One region of the uncultured Gordonia sp. genome, then DNA from elsewhere that is predicted to be linked to it. Evidence: predicted binding sites of a transcription regulator. Region 1 holds the regulator's gene; the other holds the start of a gene.
What was found. Region 1 encodes HspR, which represses chaperone genes until heat shock. Its sites were predicted from a motif close to ANNTGAGTNNNNNNNACTCANNT; they were not measured.
Positions count from the first base shown of each region.

Region 2: a site for HspR is predicted at 1,853-1,875, ahead of clpB (ATP-dependent chaperone ClpB). Genes of this name have one in related genera too.

Region 1 covers NZ_CALLZT010000061.1:2,391-14,020, forward strand. The annotation lists gene Q0627_RS05290 (hypothetical protein) at 1-952, opposite strand, end outside; gene Q0627_RS05295 (phosphatase PAP2 family protein) at 949-1,851, opposite strand; gene Q0627_RS05300 (hypothetical protein) at 2,127-2,423, opposite strand; gene Q0627_RS05305 (FAD-binding oxidoreductase) at 2,680-4,047, opposite strand; gene Q0627_RS05310 (serine/threonine-protein kinase) at 4,126-5,061, shown strand; gene Q0627_RS05315 (amidohydrolase) at 5,096-6,217, opposite strand; gene Q0627_RS05320 (FAD-binding oxidoreductase) at 6,439-7,590, shown strand; gene Q0627_RS05325 (hypothetical protein) at 7,607-8,842, opposite strand; gene Q0627_RS05330 (heat shock protein transcriptional repressor HspR) at 8,972-9,439, opposite strand; gene dnaJ (molecular chaperone DnaJ) at 9,474-10,676, opposite strand; gene grpE (nucleotide exchange factor GrpE) at 10,838-11,515, opposite strand; partial or broken gene Q0627_RS05345 (Hsp70 family protein) at 11,512-11,630, opposite strand, start outside.
Region 2 covers NZ_CALLZT010000199.1:2,211-16,496, reverse strand. The annotation lists gene Q0627_RS18910 (Fic family protein) at 448-1,746, opposite strand; gene clpB (ATP-dependent chaperone ClpB) at 1,945-4,497, shown strand; gene Q0627_RS18900 (PPOX class F420-dependent oxidoreductase) at 4,745-5,134, shown strand; gene Q0627_RS18895 (DEAD/DEAH box helicase) at 5,173-8,544, shown strand; gene Q0627_RS18890 (M20 family metallopeptidase) at 8,552-9,751, opposite strand; partial or broken gene Q0627_RS18885 (hypothetical protein) at 9,987-10,718, shown strand; gene pyrE (orotate phosphoribosyltransferase) at 11,150-11,695, shown strand; gene Q0627_RS18875 (TrmH family RNA methyltransferase) at 11,870-12,511, shown strand; gene Q0627_RS18870 (DedA family protein) at 12,519-13,235, opposite strand; gene fbaA (class II fructose-bisphosphate aldolase) at 13,471-14,286, shown strand, end outside.

The sequences.
Region 1 (11,630 bases):
AGAAGAACAGCACCAGGCACGGCAGGACGAAACAGAAGAACCGGCTGAGGTTGGAGCCGACGCCCGTCGGGATCAGGAACAGCGCGAGCGCTATGGCCGTCGCGAGCAGCGGGATCCACACGGCGGTTTCGCGCACGACGTTCCCGATGAGGCCCGGATCGTCGTCGGGATCCCCGGATCCAGGTCGCAGAGCGACCCAGGCGCCGATCCCGATCAGCACACACCAGAACAGCGTCGTCGCCGGGAACACCTGCGATCCCGGCGCGCCGAACAGCGCGAACGGAACGAACACCCCCACGGCCGCGCCGATCAGCAGCGCCCACAACGCCGGGTCGGGCCTGGCGACATCGGGCCGGTCCTTGTCGGGAATCGCGGCGGTGTGATGCCACACCAGCCGGCCACCGTCATGCAGCGAACGGACGACGAACGGCACCACTGCCAGCCCGACGAACGCCGGGGCCAGGGCGCTGGCGCAGCCACCCAGCACCAAGGCGGCCGCACCGACGACCAGCATCCGCTGCGCGATCAGCACCACCCCGCCCAGCGTGATCGCCGCGGCCACCGCGAACGCGACACGTCCCGACATCATGTTGAGGACCGCGGTCGCGGCGATCGCCCACGCCAGCATCGTCGGGTGCGCGGCGCGTCGCGACAACGGGTACGCCAGCGCGGCGATGGCGATGGTGGACGCGCACAGCAGTGGGAGCGAACCGATCAGCGTCGACAGCTTCGGGACGATCAGCGAGTAGCTGCCGGGCGAGACGCCGCCGTACCAGCCGAACCAGTAGGCCAGCCCGACACCCGACCGGGCGGCGTCCTCACGGGCTAGCGCCGCCTGCAGATCCGACAGCGCCGGACTGACCAGAAGGAGCACGATGCTCGCCACCACCGCCGTCCCCAACGGCAGCCACGCCCGCCGGAACCGGGGACTCAGATGCAGGGGGGTGCTCACGACTCCGGGGTGGCTCGCTTCGCATCGCCGGACAGTTCCTGCCAGCTCATGCCGCTCAGCGGGGAATCCAGGTATCGCCGCCACAGATAGCGCAGCCCGTACGCGGCGGCCGCACCCGCGGCGAGCGTGGCCAGCCCGGCCACGACGTCGAGGAGGTAGTGATTTCCAGTGCCCATCACCACGAAGAACGTGGTGAACGGGTACAGGCAGCCGAGCACCCGCACCCAATGCCTACGTCCGAAGTGCACCAGCATTATGCCGCACCAGGCGGCCCAGGCGCAGTGCAGCGACGGCATCGCGGCGAACTGGTTGGACACCGCATCCGAGCCCGGGGCGCCGGACTCCGGCCACCAGCCCCACGACCCGGTCTTGGCCATGATGTCGACGAACCGTTCGTCGGCGAGCATCCGCGGCGGTGCGGTGGGCATCGAGTAGAACCCGACGAGCGCGAATCCCGTGGTCAGCACCAGCACCGAACTCATCAGCCGGTATCGGTGTCGATGTGCCACGAACAGCCAGATCAGTACGCCCGGGGTGACGATGAAGTGCAGCGACGCGTATTCGAGCGCGCTGAGCGCCGCGACGGGCGGGGTGTCGTTGACGAACTCGTTGAGCCAGCGTTCGAACGCGAGCCCGAACTCGTCCTCCCAGGCCAGGATGTCGCGACCGTTGCGGAACGCGATGCCCACATCGCCGTCTGCCATGTTGCGAATCATCGAATAGATCCCGTACAGGGCGCCGAGCACCAGAATCTCCACCCACCAGCGGGGGGCGACGAAATACCGCATCACCGCGGCGAAACCCCGGGGCATCCGGCCCAGCACATGCCAGAGCGTCCGGCCCGAACCCGCGCTGGAGGTGCGTGCGGCCGAGTCGACAGATGTTTCCGTCTCGGTCACGGTGTCCTCCTCACACAACTACGCGGGCTCACACGACTACGCGGGCACGGTGAACACGCCCTCACCCCCCTGCCGCCCGCCGACAGGTCAAGCCGCCAGCATACATCGGCCCCGCGGGCTACAGCAGATCACCGGGGTTGAGCAGGCCATTCGGGTCGAGCTCCGTCTTGATGGCGGCCGCCATCGCCCCCGACTCCGAGCAAGACGATTCAAGCCGGAATCCTGCTGCCGCATACTTGGCAGCAGGATTCTGGCTTGTCGTCAGAATTGGCGCGTCAGTGCTGGTTGTAGATGAACACGGACTTGGTGACCGTGCCGCCGCCCGTGGATCGACCGAAGTACACGTCGTTCTTGCCCCAGAACGGCTGGGTACTGCCCCGGACCGAGACGGCCACTTTCAGTGGGGTCTCCGACGGCAGATTCCGAGCTATGTACCGAAATTCCATCCAATACGACTCCACACGGTGCCTGGACACCTCTCGAGCCGTGGCGACATACCGCCCGCGTTTGGTGGTGATGATGACCCGCGGATCGTCCATGTCATGGGTGATATACGCGGACACCTTGATCACGAGCCGATTGGACCCGTTCCCGTGGTCAGGTCCGTCCCCTGGACGGGCCGGGGCTTGCGCTGCGCTGACAGTCAGCAACCCAAGCCCTGTCATGAATGCCAGAACCGCGATAACCAGCTTCTTTGACATCGATATAGCCTTCCGCGTTGTCTTATCCGCCACGTGCGTGGGTACAAATGACGATAGGTACTGTTTCGATGACCGGAGGGTGCTGTCCTACGTACAAATGACGCACTCACACCGGAATGGGGATGCCTCAGAGCAGGACGCCGGGGTTGAGCAGGCCTTCCGGGTCGAGTGCCTTCTTGATGGCGGCGGTCATCGCCATGACATCGGGACCCACCTGATCGGGCAGCCACGCCTTCTTGAGCCTGCCGACACCGTGCTCGCCGGTGATGGTGCCACCGAGTTCGATGGCCGCGTCCATCACGCGCCCGAACGCCGAATTGGCGCGCCGGGTTTCGTCGGCATCGGCGGGGTCGAAGACGATCAGTGGATGGGTGTTGCCGTCGCCGGCGTGCGCGATGACCGAGATCATCACCCGCTCGTCGTCGGCGATCGCCGCCACCTTCTCGATGAGGTCGGGCAGCATCGCGATGGGTACGCCCACATCCTCGAGCAGCAGCGACCCGAGGCGCTCGACGGCGGGGATCGCCATCCGGCGCGCCACCGTGAACGCCTCGCCCTCGGCGGGGTCGGTGGTGGAGAACACCTCCGACGCGCCGTGCCGCCCGAACACCTCCTCGATGAACGCCACCTCGGCCGCAGCTGCCGGTCCGGGCGCGTCGGACTGGGCCACCAGCAACGCGCCGGCGTTCCGGTCGAGGTCCATGTGCAGCATGTCCTCGACGGCGTTGATCGACACCTTGTCCATGAATTCCAGCATCGCCGGCCGGATCCTGCCGGTGATCTCCAGCACCGCCTCGCTGGCCTCGCGCACCGAGGGGAACGACCCGACCACCGTCGAGGCCGCCGCCTGCTCCGGGATGAGCCGCAGCGTGACCTCGGTGACGATCCCCAGCAGACCCTCGCTGCCGACGAACAGTTTGGTCAGCGGCAGACCCGCCGAATCCTTGAGCTGTTTGCCGCCGAGCCGGACCGCGCGGCCGTCGGCGAGAACCACCTGCAGGCCGAGCACGTAGTCGGTGGTGACGCCGTACTTGACACAGCACAGTCCGCCCGCATTGGTGGCGACATTGCCGCCGATGGTGCAGATCTCGAACGACGACGGATCCGGCGGATACCAGAGACCGTGCGCCTTGGCCGCCTCCTTGACCTCGAAATTGAACATTCCGGGCTGACTGACCGCGGTGCGGGTGCTGGTGTCGATCGTGATCTCGCGCATCTTCTCGGTGGAGAACATGATCGCGCCGTCGACGGCGGTCGCGCCGCCGGACAGGCTGGTTCCGGCGCCGCGGGTGACGATCTGCACCCCGTTGGCGGCGCACCAGCGCACCGTCGTCTGCACGTCCTCGGTGGTGACCGGACGCACCAGCGCGAGCGGCGTTCCGGCGTCGGGGTCCTGGGCGCGGTCCTGCCGATAACCTTCGAGGATATCGGGATCGGTGACCACCATCGACTCGGGCAGCAACGCGGCGAGCGGGGCAACATCAGTTGTCGGCATAGCCACACATTATGGAGTGCGACCGTACCGGGGGCACCCATTCGGCCCCAAACCCGCACCTGCCCTTACGCTGACGACGTGGCAGCGACCCGTGAGACTCCAGCGCCTGGCACCGCGGTCGGCGACTACCTCATCGAACGGCTCGTCGGCGCGGGCAGCAGTGCCGACGTGTACCTCGCCCGGCCGCGCATCCCGCGGCCCGCGGAACCGCACGAGGTGGCTCTCAAAGTGCTGCACGCCGGTGAGGCCGGTCAGCATCAGGCCCGCGCACGATTCGAGCGCGAATTCGAGATCGCCTCACTGCTGCGACACCGCAACATCGTGCGGATGTACAGCCATGGAGAGATGACCGGCGATGGGCGCATAACGCCGTGGCTGGCGATGCAGTACGCGGGCGGCCCCGCCTCCGACATCCTCATCCCCCGGCCGGACACCGAACCGGACCTGCCGACGATAGTGCGAGTGGCGTCCCAGAGCGCGGCGGCCCTCGACCACGCCCACCGCAACGAGGTGATCCACCGCGACGTCAAACCCGCGAACATCCTGCTGACCTCGCCGACCCTGGGCGAGGCCGACGCCGTCCTCAGCGATTTCGGTATCGCCCAATTCCTCGACGACACCAGGCCCCTGGCCCGCAACGGCCGGGTACGCGGTTCCATCGCCTATGCGGCTCCGGAACTGCTTCAGGCGCAAAAACTCTCCCCGGCCACCGACCAGTACGCATTGGCGTGCAGCCTCGTCGAATGGCTCACCGGCAAACCGCCTTTCCCGCGCCAGACGGCATTCGCGATCACCTACGCACACATCCATGACCCGATCCCGCCGCTCACCTCGCGCCGCCCCTGGCTGCCGAGTTCGCTCAATTCGGTGTTCACCAAGGCCCTCGCCAAGGACGCCGCCGACCGCTACGAGACCTGCGAGGAGTTCGTGACGATCATCGCCCGCACGATGCGAGACGTGACACCCCCCGAACGCCCGCGCCCCGCACGCCGGTTCGGCTGGTTCCCTTGGTGATCGGTATCTGAGACGCACCCTCGGGAGCCACGCCCTACTCGCCGGGAGCCGGGTCGTCCGGGGCGCCGAGCCGATAGACCGCCCGTGCGTTGTCGGCGAAAATCCTTCTCAACCAATAAGATCCACGATCATCGAGGATGTCTGTGAGCGCACCCACCAGATCCTCGAGTGTGGCATTGGGCTTGTCCACCGGATAGTTCGAGCCGAACAGGAGCCGCTCGGGTCCGAACCTGGCCGCCAGATGTTCCACCAGCGGACCCACCATCTCGGCCAGGGTCTCCCGACCGCCGATATTGCCCCAGCGGGCCTTGCCGTAGCCGAGGACGGGCAGCGCCAGCCCCGACAACTTGACCACCACATTCGGGTACGTCGCCAGCGTGGTGATGCGTTCGCGCCACAACCGCAAGATGTCGGCGCGGTTGGCGGCCGTCGCACCGGTCCGGGCACCGACGGGTCCGAACGCGCCGACGGGGATACCCATGTGGTCGACGACGATGGTGGTGTCGGGAAATTCGCGGGCCAGGATCACCACGTCGTAGAGCTGATGCGAGTAGCACATCACCTCGAACACCAGCCTGCGCCCGGCGATCGTCTCGAATCCGTTCAGGAACTCGGCCGACGGCAGGATGTTTTCGGCGGCGGCGAAGTCCCGGACCCCCGAATCCGGATGCCGGGCGGCGCACCAGCGCACCCCGCGCAGCAGATCCGATGCCGCCGCACACTCATCGAGTTGCCGGCCGAGGTCGTCGTCCCGAGGATCGGCGGCGACGACGATCGCACCCACGTGCGGCGCGCCTCCCGCCCCGAACGGCAATGACGTCAGATAGGCGGTCTCGGCCATCGGCGAGGTGTCCCTGCCGGACAGCGACAGCGACTCCACGCACACCACGGTGTCGATACGTGCTCCGGTGACCGGCAGCACCCGCGCCCCGTCGGCAAGGTAGTCGCGCGGTTCGTAGGCACGCAGCAACGCGGACGGGTTGAGCAGGAACTCCGGTTCACGACGTCCGATCACCCTGGGAACGGTCTGTCTGCCCAGGTCGGTCACGTAGTGCAGGCCCCGGCTGACAACGTCCGACGACGGCTTCCGGCGCGGATTCCACTGATGCAGATGCGCGTCGACGATCCCCGGCAGTTCGCCACCCAACGTGTCCACCCCCCGAGCGTCGCATACCCGTCGTCTCACGATCAGTCTGACGATCAGGATTAGTCCGTATGACCGGCCCGTACTCTCGATGCGACGAGCCGACGACATCCGAAACGTCAATGCGCATCGTCACATAAACAACCGGTCAGGATCAACGACTAGAATATTGACTTCAGCCTGATGAATCCATACCCGGGGCGGAGCCGGGAGACAGGAGGTACCGATACCCCGTGGTCAGCCATTCCCGGCACGGTCTGCACCGCCTGCGCGACCTGGTCAATCACGACCAGCAGGGCTTTGCCACCAACGTGTACGCGCGGCTGTTCAGCATCGAACCCGGCCTGCGCGACCTGTTCGGGCCGTCGATGACGGAGACACGCGGCAAGTTCGCCGGCGTCATCGACCATGTCCTAGAGGCGATCCCCGCACCGGGCGGGCAGGACGAACTGGTGGAGTTCCTGGCCCAGCTCGGCCGAGACCACCGTAAGTACGACATCTCGCCCGAGGCGTACGACCACATGTACCAGGCGCTGATGGACGAGTTCGCCGCCATCATGGGGCCGGACTGGGATGACGACACCCAGCAGGCGGCGTCACAGGCGATGCTGCTGACCACCGGCGTGATGCGCGGCGCCGCGCAGATGGCCGAGGGACCGGCCCGGTGGACGGCGCAGGTCGTCGAGAAGTTCCAGATCTCCCGGGACCTGGCCGTGGTCCGGTTGGTGGCGCAGAACCGGCCGGCGTACAAGTCCGGGCAGTACCTCGAAGTACAGATCCCGCAATGGCCCACGACATGGCGCAATCTGTCCCCCGCGATCCCGCCCAACAAGCACGGCGAGATCGAGTTCCATGTGCGTGCGGTGCCCGGCGGGCTGTTCAGTACGTCGGTGGTGAAAGAGACCGCCGTCGGCGACCAGTGGACGTTCGCCCAGGCGCACGGCACGCTGCACATCGAACCCGGACGTCCGGTGCTCATGGTGGCGGGCGGGACGGGTCTGGCCCCGCTGCGCGCACTGCTGCTGGATATGGCGCGCCGGGTCGACCAGGTACCGACACACGTCTTCTACGGGGCCCGCTACCCGGGAGAGCTGTACGATCTCGCGGTGCTGCGCCGCATCTGCGCTACCAACCCGTGGCTGATGATCACCGCGGTGTCCGAACACACCGAGGACCCGTGGTGGCTGGACGCGTCGGTCACCCCGACGGCACTCGGTATCGAGCACCGCTATGGAACGCTGGCCAATGTCGTTGTCGGGTACCAAGATTGGAGCGACCACCAGGTTCTGGTGGCAGGTTCGGCAGACATGATCGAGTCCACCCGCACCCGGCTGATCATCACCGGGGTGCCGGCCCGCAGGATCCAGCACGATCCCGTGATCTGAGTCCCGCCCCCGGCGACTATCCCGCGGGAACCTGCACGGTGACCGTGTCGGTGATCGTGATGGTCTCCGGCGGGATGTTGATCTGCGGGGGCTCGGTGATCGTCACTGTCTCCACGTCGCGGACGGTCTCAGTGACGGTCGCGGTCCGGGTCTTGGTATCCGCGGCCGTGCGCGTCACGGTCCGGACCCCGGTGGGAGCCGCGTTGCTCTTGACCGTCTCGGTGACGGTGGCCGCGTTCCCGCTGACCGTCGTGGTGACGGTCGTCCGGGGCCGGGTGATCTTCTTGGTCGTCGTCCGGGTGACCGTCGCCGTCGCATCCGCGATGTTCGACACCGTCTCCGGCTCGGATTCTGACCCACCGCCGATCAGCGCACCGACGATGCCACCGAGAAGAAGTGCACCGACGATCGCCGCAGCCGCGGGCCACCACCGTCGCCGCGGGGCCTCGGGCTTGTCGACGACGGCGGCCACGGGGGTGCGGACGGTGGTACCGACCGGTTCCGCCGACAGCCGCTGCGCGGATATGGCCGCCCCGGTCGCTCCCGCCAGGGTCGGGGCCGTCGCGATCGAGACCGGCCTGGCCACCGCGTACTCGAAGGCGGGCGCCACGCCCGGGAGCTCGGCGCCGGTACCGGTGCACAGCACCTGCGCCACGGAGGCCCCGCCGGGCATCGTGGTGACCGCGTCGGCCACCGCGTTGGCCCCTTCGGGTTCGGTGATGGGCGCCGGCGATCCGTCGTTGAACTCTGCCGTTCCGACGATCGCACCCGATTGCACGTCGACGGTGATGATGGACCGGCCGGCCGACGGAACGCCTTCGGCGTCGAGGTCGACGACGGCGATCACGCCGCCGCGGGTCGGTTCTACTCTGGCGACCTCGGCCAATGCGACCGGGAAATCCACCATCCGGACCTTCGGCACCCACGCCGGCACCAGCACCCCCGGGGCGAACTGCCGCGCCAGATAGTCGCCGGTGGACTGACGGGACGCCGCGATCCCGATGGCGTCGACGGCCATCGGGACCGAGTCGATGAGTTCGGTGATCGCGTCGAACGCGGCTTCCTCCGACGTACCGTCCTCAAGGTCGACGATGTTGCTGGCGACGATGTCACCGGCCGGTCCCCTGACCACCGACACGATCGCGTCGTCGGTGATGGTCAGGCCGAGCACGCTGCCGTTCCCGCCGGCTTCGTGGCGACCGACGGGTACGGTCGGCGCCTCCGAATCCGGGTCGTCAGCGGCATGCGTCATTGTGTGTCCCTCGGTCCAAGTCTCGTCACCCGACCGGGTCGGGCATTCCCCCTACTCTAGGGGGAGCGGCAGCACCTGCGACGGGCACCTCAGACTGTTCATTCCCAGTTCGTTGTCACACTGTTACGCTCACGCGTCCGATGGCCGCTGCTGACCTTCTGAGGATCGACCCTGTCCTTCTGATCGACCCTGTCCGTCAGATCTGCGCCGCCGTGGTTGCCACACCACCAGCGCGCTCGTGCGCGGCACCGGGACCAGTTCACCACCGCGACGCGACCGCGACCGGTCCAGTTCCTCGGTGAGCTCGCCGACCCGCGCGCGCAGGGCGTCGACCTGATTGCTCAAGTCGATGATCCGTTTGATGCCCGCGAGATTGACCCCCTCCTCCTGGGACAGGCGCTGGATCTCCCGCAACAGTTCGACGTCCCGCGAGGAGTAGCGGCGGCCACCGCCGCTGGTGCGGTGCGGGGTGACCAGTCCGAGCCGGTCGTAGGTGCGTAACGTCTGCGCGTGCATGCCGGCCAGCTCGGCCGCCACGGAGATCATGAACACCGCGGTCGTGTCGTCCCGGCCGCCGGGTACGCCGTCCTTACCCATGCGCTCAGGGTTCGATGGGGTGTTCATGGTCCGGTCACCGTCCCCAGTCGGCCCGTGGGTCGAATCCGCATGCACGTTCGGCCTGGGCGTAGACCTGCATGGCCTCACGTGCGGCGTCGTCGAGCTTCGGCGGCACCGCGACCTTGACCGTGACCAGCAGGTCCCCGGCGCCACCGGCCCGCTTGGGCACTCCCCTGCCGCGAACCCGCAGCGTGCGCCCGTCGGTGGTACCGGCCGGGATCTTGACACCGACCGATCCCTCGAGAGTGGGCACCGACACCGTCGCACCCAGTATCAGTTCGGAGATGCTCACCGGCAGGGTGAGCTTGAGGTCCTGGCCGGTGCGCGTGAACACCCTGTCGGCCTTGACGTGCACGACCACGTACAAGTCGCCCGACGGTGCGCCGCGCCGACCGGCCTCGCCCTGACCGGCGAGGCGGATACGCTGGCCGTCCTCCACCCCCGGGGGGATACGGACGTTGATGGTGCGGGCGCGGACGGTGACACCGCTGCCGGCGCAGTCCGTGCACGGGTCGTCGATCCGGGATCCGGTGCCCTGGCAATCCTGGCAGGGTTCGCTGAAACCGAACGCGCCCTGGTTGCGGCTGACATAGCCCGAACCATTGCACGATGCACATACCTTCGGGCTGGTGCCGGCTTTGGCGCCGCTGCCGTGGCACGACGTGCACGGCGACGGACTGGTCACCCGCAGCGGTACCGTGGTACCGACCGCGGCGTCGCGGAAGGGCAGCGTCGTCTCGGTTTCGAGGTCTTTGCCGCGTCGCGGCCGCGAGGTCGACTGCGCCCGGCCGCCTCGGTTGAACAGGCCTTCGAAGATGTCACCGAAACCACCGGATTCGCCGCCACCACCACCTCCGCCGCCGCCGAACAGGTCGCCGATGTTGAAATCGGCGCCCGTGCTGGTCGTGTAGGTGGTGCCACCGCCGCCCGGGAAACCGCCGGGGAAACCGTTGCCGCCGCCGCGGAACCTCCCGCCGGCGAACATCGCGCGGGTCTCGTCGTACTCTTTCTTCTTCTCGGGATCCGATAGAACGCTCTTTGCTTCAGACACCCTCTTGAATCGCTCTTCGGCCTCCGCGTTACCCGGATTGCGGTCAGGGTGCAGCTCTGCGGCGAGCTTGCGGTAAGCCTTCTGGATTTCCTCAGACGAAGCGTCAGAAGCAACGCCGAGGTCCTTGTAGAAGTCTCGTTCGAGCCATTCGCGTTGTGGAGCCATCGGACGTCACCTCCTTGATACGTGCGGTCGCGGTACCGGCGCGGCGCCGCTGACCTGTGATTTGTCGTGAAGTTCTATTGCAGTGTGCCCGGTGACGTGCACTGCCGTCACCGGGCACACCCTGCATGTGGTGTAGCTGTCGTGTGCGCCGCGCAGCCGAGCTACTCGCCGTCGGAAACCGCCGGAGCGTCGGTGACGGTCACCATCGCGGTACGGATCACCTTGTCGCCGAACCGATATCCGCAGCGGTACACGGCGCCGAGCACCGGATCGGTGCCGTCGCCGTCATTCTGCACCGCCTCGTGCAGTTCCGGATCGAACGGGTCACCGGGCTCGCCGAACGGCACCAGTTCCTCGGCGGTGAGCACCGCGCCCAGCTTGTCGGCGACGGCCTTGAGCGGGCCGTCGGCGAGGTCGCCGTGGGCACGTGCCCGGTCGAGGTCGTCGAGGATCGGCAGCAGCTTCTCGGCCAGCACCCGCTTGCCGTAGGCCACCGACCCCTGCTTCTCCTCTGCGCTGCGCCGTTTGAAATTGGCGAACTGGGCGCGTTCACGCTGCAGCGCGGCGGTCAGCTCGGCAACCTGTTCGGCGTTGGCCTGGGCAGCCTCGTCGGGTGCGGCGGCAGGCTGCGGTTCGGCGGTCTTGTCCGCCGGCACCTGTTCGACCTGCTCCTGTTCGTCCTGCACCGGCTCGGCCTGCGCCTGCTCGGCCTGGGCGTCCGTCTGCCCCACCTGTTCTGTAGCCGCGGCGCCGGGGCGCACCTCTCCCGTCTCGGGATCGATGCGCCGCCGGTCGCTGACAGTGATCGGCTCGTCAGGCTGGGGGCCCGGAGCGGTCACTTCTTGTCCTCGTCGACGACCTCTGCGTCGACCACGTCGTCGGCACCGGCACCGGCATCCGCGTCGTCAGCGACGGTGGCGGCGTCGGCCTGGGCCGCGGCGTAGATGGCCTGAC
Region 2 (14,286 bases), on a different contig from region 1:
GAATCTGGCATTGACGTGCCGACTGTACGCTGAAGCAGGATCAGTACCTGGGCTGCTCAACGACTATCCCCCTGAGTCGTGGAAAAAAGAAGGGGCGCGACCGAAGCCGCGCCCCTTGAGGGTTACTACCCTTGTTTAAGTTCTATGTCCGTTCACTCGGACTCAGCCACTATAGCACGTCAGTGCGCGGGGCCGAAAACTCCAGTCCGGGTAGTCCGGGCCTTGGTTGGGTGGAGTTCTGGTCGTCCGTAGGATCGAGCGCTTGTTGAGTCCTGATTCAGACAAGTCAGGGGCTGCCGGTCACGCCGCGAGCCCCACCCATCACTGTGCACGATTACCTGTGACGCTCAGGCAGTTCCCCATCGACCGATCCACCTGAACCAGCGGTCTGGGACCCGCCCGCTGCACAAAGGCCCATGGCGCCCACACACTCTGATGGCGGCTTGCCTATTCCCGTGTCGGTGGTCGCGCGGGAGCCGGTCGGGACGGTGGTGAGGTGCGGGTGTCGAACTGGGTGCTCGCGAGACGGCGTTCGGTGATGCCGACGAGATCGAGGATGTCGTGGGCCAGGTAGCCGGTGGTTCCGCGTTCGATGACCTTGCGAGTGAGTACTCCTGCGTCCGCGAGTTCTTCGAGTGCGTTGCGGGCGGTGTTGAAGGAGGCGTCGATCAGTCGTTCGGCTGAGCGTGCAGTGAGCACGGGTGCTTCCGGGAGGAGCGACAACATGCGTTGCGCTGCCGAGTTGGCGCGCAGAGTCGTCCGCAGTCCGCGCTCAGCTCTGTTCTGGTGGACCTTGTGATGCCATGCGGTTTCCAGTGCCGAGACATCGGCCGCGAGCTGTGCGGCCTGGTCGATGGTGATGGATGCCGCTTCGACGAAAAACGTCAGCCACGCCGTTTGTCCGTTACCCGCCTCGGCTCGGTCTGCGGGTCCAATGTATCGGTAGCTGTTCAGGCCTTCGACGTATCGGTCACTCAGCGTTGCCAGCACGAGGCTGACGGGCAGGACGGCGTCGGGCGATAGCCCGCCACGCGCCAGGACCGTGTGAATCAGGGCCCTGCCGACTCGTCCGTTCCCATCGGTGAACGGGTGGATCGTCTCGAACTGCGCGTGAGCCAGGCCCGCCTGGATGAGTGGCCCGTGCGAGGCGCCGTTCATGTACCGGACGAGATCATCGACCAGGGTGGGGACCATCTCCGGTGGTGGCGGAACAAACTGCGCGCTCAGTGGATTCCAATTCGAACCTCCGATCCAGTTCTGGACCGTGCGGATTCCTCGATGCCGGTCGTCCGGCAGCAGACCATCGTGCAGCGCCTCGATGTCGGTGATCGTGATGGTTGGTGAGCTCACGAGTTCACCGGACGCTGTGCGCAGGACGGCGATGTTGTTTGCGACCAGTTTCGCCTTGTCGCTGAGACCCCGGACCTTCTCGGTCAGGCCCAGTTCGGCGAGCGCCACCTGCTGCGGCGACGGTGCGATGCCTTCGATCATCGAACTGGAGATGGCCTCCGAACGGGTGAGGAGCCGGGAGATCGCCGCCAGGCCACGTGAGCCGGGGAGCACGGAGAGGCCCCGGATTGCCCGTTCGGCGGCGGCAGCTGATGCTCCGAGGGCGCCATCGAGGGCCAGTGGGCGTCCGCACAGCATGTCGGGGACGTACGCCGAGTATCGGCCACCACGACGGTCTGCCGCGACCAGGCCTGACTGGTCAGCGGGTTGCCAGTGCCGGTGGATGAGTTCGGCCATCGTTGAAGGTTGTGACCTTTCTGTGAATCGTCAGGCGGATCATTGAAGTTTATAGGTCAAACTTCAATGAGCAGACGGTTCGTTGAAGGTTAAGTGCCGAATCATGAGTTGAGTGGAATACGCTCAAGTCTGTTGGTGTTGTCGACTCTGTAGGCTCATACTTGAGTCTGTTGGACTAAAGAGAAAGGCAGAAGCGAAGTGGACAGCTTCACCCCCACGACCAAGACGCAGCAGGCGCTGAGCGCCGCCGTGCAGGCCGCGACCGCTGCCGGCAACTCGGACGTGCGTCCCGCTCACATCCTGGTGGCACTGCTCGATCAGTCCGACGGTATCGCCGCGCCGCTGCTCAAGGCTGTCGGAGTGGACCCGTCGACGGTTCGGACACTGGCCCAGGCGATCGTCGACCGCGCGCCCACCGTCGCCAGTGCCAGCGCGACCCCACAACTTTCCCGCGAGTCGATCGCGGCTGTCAGCGCCGCGCAACAGCTCGCCGGCGAACTCAACGACGAGTACGTCTCCACCGAACACCTCGTCGTCGGCCTGGCGACCGGGGACTCCGACGTCGCGAAACTCCTGCACAACCAGGGTGCGACCCCGCAGGCGCTGCGCGAGGCGTTCGTGTCCGTACGGGGTACGGCACGGGTGACCTCCGCAGACCCCGAATCGACGTATCAGGCGCTGGAGAAGTACTCCACCGATCTCACCGCCGCCGCCCGCGAAGGCAAGCTCGACCCGGTCATCGGCCGAGACTCCGAGATCCGCCGCGTCGTGCAGGTGTTGAGTCGGCGTACCAAGAACAACCCCGTGCTCATCGGCGAGCCCGGAGTCGGCAAGACCGCCATCGTCGAAGGGCTCGCCCAGCGCATTGTTGCCGGCGACGTGCCGGAGTCGTTGCGCGGCAAGACCGTCATCTCCCTCGACCTCGGTTCGATGGTCGCCGGTGCCAAGTACCGTGGTGAATTCGAGGAACGCCTCAAGGCGGTCCTCGACGAGATCAAAGGCTCCGCCGGACAGGTCATCACGTTCATCGATGAGCTGCACACCATCGTCGGCGCCGGTGCCACCGGCGATTCGGCGATGGACGCGGGCAACATGATCAAGCCGATGCTCGCGCGCGGGGAACTGCGCCTCGTCGGTGCGACGACGCTCGAGGAATACCGCAAGTACATCGAGAAGGACGCCGCCCTCGAACGGCGCTTCCAGCAGGTGTACGTCGGTGAGCCGTCCGTCGAGGACGCCATCGGTATCCTGCGCGGCCTCAAGGAGAAGTACGAGGTGCACCACGGCGTGCGCATCACCGACTCCGCATTGGTTGCCGCCGCAACACTTTCCGACCGGTACATCACCTCGCGGTTCCTGCCCGACAAGGCCATCGACCTCGTCGACGAGGCCGCCTCCCGGCTGCGGATGGAAATCGACTCGCGCCCCGTCGAAATCGACGAGGTGGAGCGGATCGTCCGCCGCCTGGAGGTCGAAGAGCTTGCGCTGCAAAAGGAAACCGATGCGGCATCCAAGGAACGGCTGGAAAAGCTGCGGCAAGAACTGGCCGACCAGAAGGAGAAGCTGAACGAGCTGTCAGCCCGCTGGCAGGGTGAGAAGACCGCCATCGACTCGGTGCGTGATCTGCGTGAGGAGCTCGATCGTCTTCGTGGACAGGCTGATCGGGCCGAACGCGACGGTGACCTGGGTAAGGCCGCCGAACTGCGGTACGGCAAGATCCCCGGCCTGGAGAAGCAACTCGACGCCGCCGTCGAGAAGACCGGTGCCGCACCGGGGCAGGACGTGATGCTGCAGGAGGAGGTCGGCCCTGACGACGTCGCCGAGGTCGTCTCGTCGTGGACCGGTGTGCCCGCCGGTCGCATGCTCGAAGGTGAGAGCGCCAAGCTGCTCCGCATGGAAGATGAACTGGGACAACGGGTCATCGGGCAGAAGGATGCTGTCACCGCGGTATCCGATGCCGTCCGCCGGGCCCGTGCCGGTGTGGCCGACCCGAACCGGCCGCTCGGGTCGTTCCTGTTCCTCGGGCCCACCGGTGTCGGCAAGACCGAACTGGCGAAGGCGCTGGCGGAGTTCCTGTTCGACGACGAGCGTGCCATGGTGCGTATCGACATGAGTGAGTACGGCGAAAAGCACAGCGTTGCACGGCTCGTCGGTGCACCTCCGGGGTATGTCGGGTACGAGTCGGGTGGTCAGCTCACCGAGGCCGTCCGTCGTCGCCCCTATACCGTCGTCCTGTTCGACGAGGTGGAGAAGGCGCACCCGGACGTGTTCGACGTGCTGCTGCAGGTGCTCGACGAAGGCCGGCTCACCGACGGGCAGGGCCGCACCGTCGACTTCCGCAACACCATCCTCATCCTGACGTCCAACCTCGGGTCGGGTGGCGACAAGGACTTCGTGATGGCCGCGGTGCGTTCGGCGTTCAAACCCGAATTTGTCAACCGCCTCGACGACGTCGTCATCTTCGACGCACTGAGCGCCGAAGAGCTGGTGTCCATCGTCGACATCCAACTCGGGCAGCTCGGCAAGCGTCTGGCCCAGCGCAGGCTGCGGCTGGAGGTGTCGGCGAACGCCAAGAAGTGGCTGGCCGACCGCGGATTCGACCCGCTGTATGGCGCCCGGCCGCTGCGTCGGTTGGTGCAGCAGGCGATCGGCGACCAACTCGCCAAGTTGTTGCTGGCCGGGACGGTGCGCGACGGGGATGTGGTGCCCGTCAATGTGTCCGCCGACGGGGAGGGGCTGGTCCTGGGGTAACCGGCCGATCTACGGACTGCTGATAGCCGGCGGTGCCCGCGAGGTAATTCCTGCGGGCACTGCCGTCGCCTCCGGGGTGGTCGCGTCAGGTGTCGAATGGTCGCCGGACCCTTCGTGACCCTCGCTCCTTCGTCGCTTCGGCCTCAGGGATCAAGGAGGTGATTGGTTCGTTCGTCGCTTCGGTCTCAGGGGTCAAGGTGGCGGATTGCTGGGAAGTAGGTCGGTCTTGGGCGCGTAGGGTGGGGGGATGTCTGGATTCGGTGAGGCCGGGACCGCGAAGTATGTTGCGCTGACGACGTTTCGGAAGGACGGGACACCCGTGTCGACGCCGCTGTGGGCGGCGCTCGACGGGGATCGATTGGTGATGTGGACGCGCACCGAGTCGTGGAAGGTCAAGCGAATCCGGCGCAATCCCGAGGTGATCGTGCAGGCGTGCGACGCCCGGGGCAAGGTCCTCACGGGCGAACCTGTGTCCGGACGGGCCGAGATTCTCGACGCCGCCGGCACCGAACGGGCGCGCGGACTTATCATCGCGAAGTACGGGGTCGCCGGGCGGATCACCGTGCTCGGCAGCACCCTGCGACGTGGCAAGGGTGGCACGATCGGCCTGTCGATCAGTCTTGCGAGCCCCGCCTGACCGTCACTGATGTCGTAGTGGGCACGTAGTCTGGCCGGGTGACCGGGGACCTGCTGCGTATCGCGCCTGCCGAACTGCTGCGGCGGTTCGGCGGTGGTGCCATGAACAAGGGCACCCGATACTCCAACACCGGCATGGTCCTGGAGTACGGCTGGAACCAGCGCGGCGAACTGACCGGCACGTGCCGGGGTTCGGGGCGGGAGATCTACCAGGTCACCGTGACGTTCAACGGTGTCCCGTCGTCCCGCACGATCGCGAACGCCAGGTGTACGTGCCCGGTGGGGATGTTCTGCAAACACGGGGTGGCGTTGCTACTGGTGGCGGCCCGCGGCGGCGCGACGCGCCCCCCGCCCACGGTGTCCTGGCGGACGATGTTCTCGGGAGTGCTGGCGGAGACCGAACCCGGGGTCGCGGACACATCGTCGCAGGTTCGTCCGCTCGCGCTGTGCTTCGGCGTGGAAACACCGAACGGCTACTTCGCGCAGTTGGCCGGCAGCTCGGACCCGATGCTGATGCTGTATCCGATGACCATGGGCAAACGTGGCAAGTGGATCAAGACGGGAGCCTCGTGGGCGAACGTGCTTGATTCGCGGGGCTGGGACTTTCCACCCGCCCAGGAGATCGCCGTCACCGCATTGCACAGAGCGCTCACCGGCAACTCGTACTCCTATGGCGCCGAGCGGGTCGGTCTGTCCCAGGCACCTGTCACGTTCTGGACGTTGCTGGAGGCGGCGCAGCGGGCTGGGGTGACACTGATCGCCGATCCCGCGCTGCGTGCCACGTCCGTGCGGGTGACCACCACCCGGCTCAGCTACACGCTGCGGGCGCACGCGACGGGGGCGCAGCTGACCACGGTGTTCGAGATCGGTGACGCCGACCCGCTGCCTGCCGGGGAGGTGCGCGGACTGCTCGGTCCGGCACGTAAGACGCATGGGCTGTGGACCGTTCGCGACGGCACGCTGCTCCTCGCGGCCTTCGACCCGGTGCCCAGTACGGCTGAGCTCGACGCCGCCCGCACGGGGGAGGACGTGCTCATCCCGGCCGACGATCTGCCTGAATTTTCGGCCGAGGTGCTGCCGCGGCTGTCGCGGGCGCGCAGTGTGCACGTGCACGACGAGCAACTGTTCGCCCCACCCCGCATCGAGGGTCCGTTCGCGGTGCTGACGCTGTCGCCGGGAACCGGTGGTGGTGCGCGGCTGTCGTGGAGCATCGGATACCAGGTAAACGACACGCGGCACGTCTTCGATCCGGCGGAGGCGGTGACCGTCGCCTATCGCGACAAGGCGGCCGAGGCCGCGCTGTGGGAGTCGTTGCGGCCGGAGTTGTCGGCGACGGCCTGGATGTGCCGGGCGTGGGCGGTGCATGCGAGGGAATACTGGCAGCGCCGGTTGTATCGTGAATCCTCGGTCGCTGTGCTGGACGAGCTGGACCTGCTGCTCAGCGGTCAATCGGCCGAGGCGCTCATCGCGGCGTCGAGCATCGTGAGTCTCCTTGTACCGATGGAACTTTCCGGTGTCGAGACGGCTGTTCTCGTGGTGGAGGCGCTTCCCGAACTCGACGAACATCCCGATGTGATCGTCGACAACCGGCTCGACATGGACTACCGGCCCGCCGGTGCTGCTCCCAGCATTGAATTCTCCTCGGAGGACGGCGAATTCGGCAACGACTGGTTCAGTCTCGGGATCACCGTCACGGTGGGGACCACGGCGGTGCCCGTTGCCGATGTCATCCGCGAAATTGTCTCCGGTGCAACGCATATGTTGCTCGCCGACGGTGTGTATTTCTCCCTCGACACCCCGGAACTGCGCAAGCTGGCCGACCTGCTGGCCGAGGCGCGGGCACTCGGCGAGATCGAATCGGGCAAGGTGCACTCCGGAACGCTCAACGCGACCTTCTGGGAGGAACTGCTCGCACTCGGGGTGGTCGACGAACAACTGGCGCGCTGGCAGGAGCGGATGTCGGCGCTGGCATCGGCCGTTCCGCCCCATCGGCTCGATCCGCCGAACGAACTGCGTGCCGACCTGCGCGACTATCAGCGGTCGGGATATGACTGGCTGAACTTCCTGTGGGACAACGAACTCGGCGGTATCCTGGCCGACGACATGGGCCTGGGCAAGACTGTGCAGGCGCTCGCGCTCATCAGCCGCGCGGTGGCCGAGGATCCGCACACGAGTTTCCTGGTGATCGCACCGACCTCCGTCGTCGCCAACTGGGCCGCCGAATGCCGAAAGTTCGCACCTGAATTGGAAGTGGCCACCGTGACGGCCACCCGGGCAAAGACCGGGAAGAGCTTCGATCAGCAGGCGACCGGTACCAATGTGGTGGTCACCTCATACACACTACTGCGCCTACTGTTCGACGAGATCAACGAATACTCCTGGAGCGGAGTGATTTTCGACGAGGCGCAGTTCATCAAGAATCACACCGGGAAAACTCATCAGTGCGCGCGGCGGCTCGATTCGGGATTCAAACTCGCCATCACCGGCACCCCGATGGAGAACAATCTGATGGAATTGTGGTCGCTGCTGAGTGTTACCGCGCCCGGACTGTTCCCGTCGCCGGTGGCGTTCACCGACTACTTCCGCAAACCCATCGAATCGCATTCGACGCCCGAGCGACTGGGGGTGCTGCGCCGGCGGATCAAGCCGGTCATGTTGCGGCGCACAAAGGATCAGGTCGCCATTGATCTGCCGCCCAAGCAGGAACAGGCGCTGGTGCTCGATCTCTCGTCGCGGCACCGCAAGATCTACGACACCCGGCTGGCCCGCGAACGGCAGAAAGTGCTCGGGCTGCTCGGTGACTGGGAGAAGAACCGCTTTCAGGTGTTCCGTTCGCTCAGCCTGCTGCGTCAGCTCAGCCTGCACGCCGCGCTCGTCGACGAATCGCACCACGGGGTCTCCTCATCGAAGGTCGACTATCTCACCGAACAGTTGCCCGAACTGGTCGCCGAAGGCCACAACGCGCTCGTGTTCAGTCAGTTCACCCGCTTCCTGCATATCCTCACCGCGCACCTGGACAAGGTGGGTATCGCCTACAGCTACCTCGACGGGTCGATGAATGCCGCCGAACGTGCCGACGCCGTGCGGCGGTTCACTTCGGGGGAGACCAAGGTGTTCCTGATCAGCCTCAAGGCCGGCGGATTCGGGCTCAACCTCACCGAGGCCGACTACTGCTTCGTATGCGATCCGTGGTGGAACCCGGCCGCCGAGGCGCAGGCCGTCGACCGCGCCCACCGGATCGGCCAGACGCGCCCCGTCAACGTGTACCGGCTGGTGTCGGCGGGCACCATCGAGGAACGGGTGGTGGCGCTGCAGGACCGCAAACGCGCCCTGTTCGACGCGGTGGTGGACGACGGCGAACTGTTCGGCACCACGATCAGCGCCGACGACATCCGCGCGATGATCGGCTGAGCCCGCGTCAGCCCAGCATGCGCAGGGCCATGAGGGTGTACACCCTGGCGGCGATGAGCAGGTCGTCGACGACCACCGATTCGTCGGGCTGATGGGCCTGGGTGTTGATGTTGCCGGGGCCGAGGACGACGGCCGGGATGCCGAGGTCTCGGGAGATGAAACCGCCATCGCAGGCGGCCGTCCAGCCGCCCACGCTGGGCGCCCGGTCCTGCGCGGTGATCGCCGAACGAGCCGTGTCGATCAGGGGATGGTTCGCATCTGTGACGAAGCCGGGCATCTCCATCGTGACTGTGACTGCGACGTCGATGCCGTCGCAGTCGATGCCGGTCTCTGTGATGCGCCGGCGTACCTCCTCGGCGATCTGCTCCGCGGACTCGCCCGGCATGAGCCTGCGGTCGACGCCGAGCGAACACATCGGTGCGACCACTGAGATGCCCTGTCCGCCGTGGACAGTGCCCACATTCCAGGTGCCGAAGCCGAGCAGGTCGTCGGGGTCGGCGGCCAGTCGATCCTGGTCGTCGGAAAGCAACCCGATGATCCGGGCCGCGGCGTTGATCGCGCTGCGGCCGTCGGCGGGTCTGCCGCTGTGCGCGGCGCGGCCGGTGACCTCGATGTCGATGTACGACGCCCCGCGGCAGCCGCGCACGATGGTCAGGTCGGTGGGTTCGGCCACCACACAGCCGAGGAACGTGTGGTCGGGGGGACGAGTGACGAATCGGCGGACGCCGAGGCCGTGTTCCTCCTCATCGACGGTGCATACCAGCCGGACCGGGCCGGTCAGGGGTACGTCGTGGCGGCGCAGCACGTCCATCGCGGCGAGCACCGCGGCCAGGCCGCCCTTCATATCGGTGGTGCCGCGGCCGACGAGCAGGGTGCGGCCGGCGTCGTCGACGGCGCGCCGCACCCGGTACGGGTCGCCCGTCCAATTCGGGCCGGCCGGCACCACATCGGAATGGCCGAGGAACATCAGGCCGGGTCCGGTGGCGGCGGGTGGCAGCCAGGTGACGGTCACGTTGGGCCGACCCGGCGCCACCTCGTCGGTCTCGGCGATCAGGCCCAGGCCGGTCGCGGCCTCGATGAGCACTCCGGTGGCCGCAGCCTCCGAGCCACCCGGATTCTCGCTCGGCGCCTGCACCAGTGCGCACGTGAGCCCTTCGATCAGGCCGGTGTCGATGTCGTCGCAGATCAGCCGCTCGGTGTCTGTCAGCCGGTCTGGGTCTGTCAGCCGGTCTGGGTCTGTCAGCCGGTCTGGGTCGGTCAGCGGGTCTGGGCAGGGAACTTCGGGGCTCACGCGGCCATCTTCTCACCGGCATTGACCTAAACCCCACCGATGGCGGCAAGCATCGCAACTATTGTCGCGCCGGGGGCTATCGGTGGGGTTTGGGTCGGGCGGTGGTGGCAATCGGTACGTCCGCGGGCGCCCGATAGTAATGTGGGGCCCGATGACCATCATCTATCTAGTGCTCGGCGTTCTGGCGCTGGCAGGTGCGGCGGTTCTGCTGTACCTCGACCGGCGGCGATCGGTCGTGTCCCATCATCAGCGTGCCGCCTGGGGTGAGCAGCACGGATTCAAGTTCCGCGAGTCCGACAGCAAACTCCGCAAGGTGTTCGTCAGGGCCGGGATGAACGTCCCCGAGCACGTCGAGGTGGCCGCTGTGGCCTACGGCGAGTACGACGGCGCCGAAGCGGTGGTGTTCGACCTTCAGGAGACGGCCACCGTCATCGCGGTGCGTAGGTCGTTCCCGTCCCGCGTGGTCGTCGACCTGCGACACGAGGACGTGCTGGCCCCCGCTGAAGATGACGTGGAGTTGCTCGGCGCGATGGGGCAGCGCGTGATGTTCTCCAACAACCTCGACGTGGCCCGCAGAGTCTGCGACCGGCGCATGGTGGTACTGGCCAACACCGCCCCCACCTACGTCGAGGTGCTGTGGAACGAGGGCCACTGGGCGCTCGGTTCGCTGCCGCTCACCGACGACGGCGAGGAACTCGACACAGCGCTGGAGGTGGTGCGGCGATTTGCTGACCTGCTACGGGTGCTGCCGCCGCTGCAGGGCCCACAGGACACGCCCGACCCGCGCGATCCGCATGGCCCGTCCCGGCCCGAACTGGCCGACAAGAAGACAGAGATGCTACGCGACAGTGAGCGGCGGGCCCGGGCAGAGGCATCCAGGTCCGAGTCGTCCAGATCCGCCGTCGCCGCACCCGCTGAAGGCAGGCACGGAGCCGGTAGGCACGAGGCGGGTCGTCACGATGCGGGCCGGGGAGGCGACCGGCATCCCGGGCGCCCGACCACCAGCCCAGGCATACCAGTTGCCGGGCAGCAGGCACATCGTCGCCCGCCACCCGTCCGGCCGGGACTGGCGTCCAACACATCCGCACCAATCGCCGTGCCCGTGACGTCGACCGGTGCGCGGTCGGGACCACGGCCACAGCCGATTCGGGCCGGTGACACAGGCGGTAGGGACACAAGCGGTAGGGACACCGGCGCTAGGGACACAGTCGGTGTCGATCCTGTCGATGACGCGGTGGCCCCACCCGTCCCCGCCCGGCCCATCCCCATCAACCGGCCCGGTCGGCGCCGCCAGGAAAGTGAGTAGCTCCCGCGATGAGTCTCGATGCAGCCAAACGTGAACGGCTGGCCCGGCTCGTCACCGAACTGGCCGTCGTCCACGGCCGGGTGACCCTGTCGTCCGGCAAGGAAGCCGACTATTACGTCGATCTGCGCCGGGCGACTCTGCACCACGAGGCGTCACCGCTGATCGGGTCGCTTATGCGGCAGCTCACCGATGACTGGGACTACGACGCCGTCGGTGGCCTGACCCTGGGCGCAGACCCGGTCGCGACGTCGATCATGCACGCGGACGGCCGCCCCATCGACGCGTTCGTCGTGCGTAAGGCCGCGAAGGCGCACGGCATGCAGCGGCGCATCGAAGGCCCCGACATCGACGGCCGCCGGGTACTGATCGTCGAGGACACCTCCACCACCGGTGCGTCGCCGTCCGAAGCGGTGCGTGCGGCCCGCGAGGTGGGGGCGATAGTGGTGGGCGTGGCGACCGTCGTCGACCGGGCCACCGGCGCCGACGCGGTGATCGGGGAGCTCGGTGTGCCGTACCGGTCGCTGCTCGGGCTCAGTGACCTCGGTCTTGGCTGATCCGGGTCCGTTGGGGCCGTCGGGGGTGGGCGCGTCAGGCGTGGATCGTCACCGGACCCTTCGTGACCCTCGCTTCTTCGTTGTTTCGGCCTCAGGGATCAAGATGTTTGGTTGCTTCTTGGTTGTTTCGGTCTTGGGGGTCTAGATGTTTGGTTGCTTGTGACGGGGGAATCTGTGGGCGGGCCGACTGAGTGGCAGGCGGGGGAGCCTGTCGGGGTCGGGCCGTGGGAGGGGGCGTGGCCGGAGGGGGCGCGCTATGATCCTGAGCTGCTCACGGCCGGTGACACCCGCAATGTCGTCGACGCGTACCGGTACTGGACGCGGGAGGCGATCGTCGCCGATATCGACGCCCGGCGGCATCCGTTTCACGTGGCCATCGAGAATTTCGCGCACGACGCCAACATCGGGACCGTGGTGCGCACCGCGAACGCCTTCGCGGCCGCCGCGGTGCACATCGTCGGGCGGCGGCGCTGGAACAGGCGCGGGGCGATGGTCACCGACCGCTACCAGCATCTGATGCACCACGAGACCGTCGACGAGCTGATGGTGTGGGCGGGGGAGCAGGGGCTGGCAGTGGTGGCCGTCGACAACACGCCCGGATCGGTACCGCTGGAGACCGCGGACCTGCCGCGCGAGTGCGTGCTGCTGTTCGGTCAGGAGGGACCCGGCGTGAGCGACATCGCGCAGCGGCACGCGGACCTGACGGTGTCGATCGCCCAGTTCGGGTCGACGCGCAGCATCAACGCCGGGGTGGCCGCCGGGATCGCGATGCACGCGTGGATCCGGCAGCACGCGGACCTGAATCAGGCCTGGTAGCCGACGCTCAGACGGTGTCCTCGGCGGCCGGGGCGTCCTGTGCCGCGGTCTCCGGGTTGTTCTTGGCGGCACGCTTGCGGCGGTACCACTCGATCGCCATCGGCGCCACCGACAGCACGACGATGAGAATGAAGATCGGCTCGATGAGTTTCTGGACGATCTCGAACCGGCCCAGCCAGTAGCCGAGCAGTGTGATCCCCGCACCCCACACGATGGCGCCGAGCACGTTGTAGAAGGTGAAGACGGCGAACTTCATCTTGGCGGCACCGGCGACGATCGGGGCGAGCGTGCGCACGATCGGCACGAAACGTCCCAGGAAGATGGTGATCGGGCCGTACTTCTCGAAGAACTCGTGCGCCTCGGTGATGTAGCGCTCCTTGAGGAAGCGGGCGTCGGGTTTGAACATCTCCGTCCCGACGTACCGGCCGATCCAGTAGCCGATCTGGCCGCCGATGATCGCGGCGATCGGGATGAACAGCAGCAACTGCCACAGCGAGGCGAACTTGTCGATGTCGTCCTTGCCGCCGGCGGCGACGACCATACCGGCCACGAACAGCAGCGAGTCGCCCGGCAGCACCGGGAACAGCACACCCGACTCGATCAGGACGACCAGCAGCAGACCCCAGAAGGCCCATGCGCCGAACCAGCTGAGCACATTGATCGGGTCGAGGATGCCGGGCAGGGCAACCGTGGTGGTGGTCTGGGCGAGAACGGTGTCGATCACGGGGCTCGAGCCTACCGGTAGTGCCTGAGAAGTCGCTCAGGGTGAGACGCGGATCAAACGGACACCCCGGTGTGCAGGCGTGCACGCACACGAACGCGCACCGCTTGCCATACTGAGTGGGTAGTGAACCCACTCGACAGGCCGGTCCCCGGCGCCCCAAGCAGAGCGATGATCGTCGCACGCCTGCGCCGTCCGCGGGAAACCTGAACCACCTACACGGTTGGAGGACAGAAAAATGCCCATCGCCACTCCCGAGCAATACGCCGAGATGCTCACCAAGGCCAAGGAGGGAGGCTACGCGTTCCCCGCGATCAACTGCACCTCCTCGTCCACGATCAACGCCGCCATCAAGGGCTTCGCCGACGCCGGCAGCGACGGCATCATCCAGTTCTCCACCGGTGGCGCCGAGTTCGGTTCCGGCCTCGGCGTCAAGGACATGGTGACCGGCGCGGTGGCCCTGGCCGAGTTCGCGCACGTCGTCGCCGCCAAGTACGGCGTCACCATCGGCCTGCACACCGACCACTGCCCCAAGGACAAGCTCGACACCTACGTCCGGCCGCTGCTGGCGATCTCCCAGGAACGTGTCGACGCCGGTAAGAACCCGCTGTTCCAGTCGCACATGTGGGACGGCAGCGCGGTACCGATCGACGAGAACCTGCTCATCGCCCAGGAACTGCTGAGCCTGTCGGCCGCCGCCAAGATCATCCTGGAGATCGAGATCGGCGTCGTCGGTGGCGAGGAGGATGGTGTCGAGGCCGCCATCGACGACAAACTGTTCACCACCCCCGAGGACTTCGAGAAGACCGTCGATGCGCTCGGCGTCGGCGAGAAGGGCCGCTACCTGCTGGCCGCCACCTTCGGCAACGTGCACGGCGTGTACAAGCCCGGCAACGTCAAACTGCGTCCCGACGTGCTCAACACCGGCCAGGAGGTTGCCACCAAGAAGCTCGGTCTCGCCGAAGGTTCCAAGCCGTTCGACTTCGTCTTCCACGGCGGATCGGGCTCGCTCAAGAGCGAGATCGAGGAATCCCTCAGCTACGGCGTCGTCAAG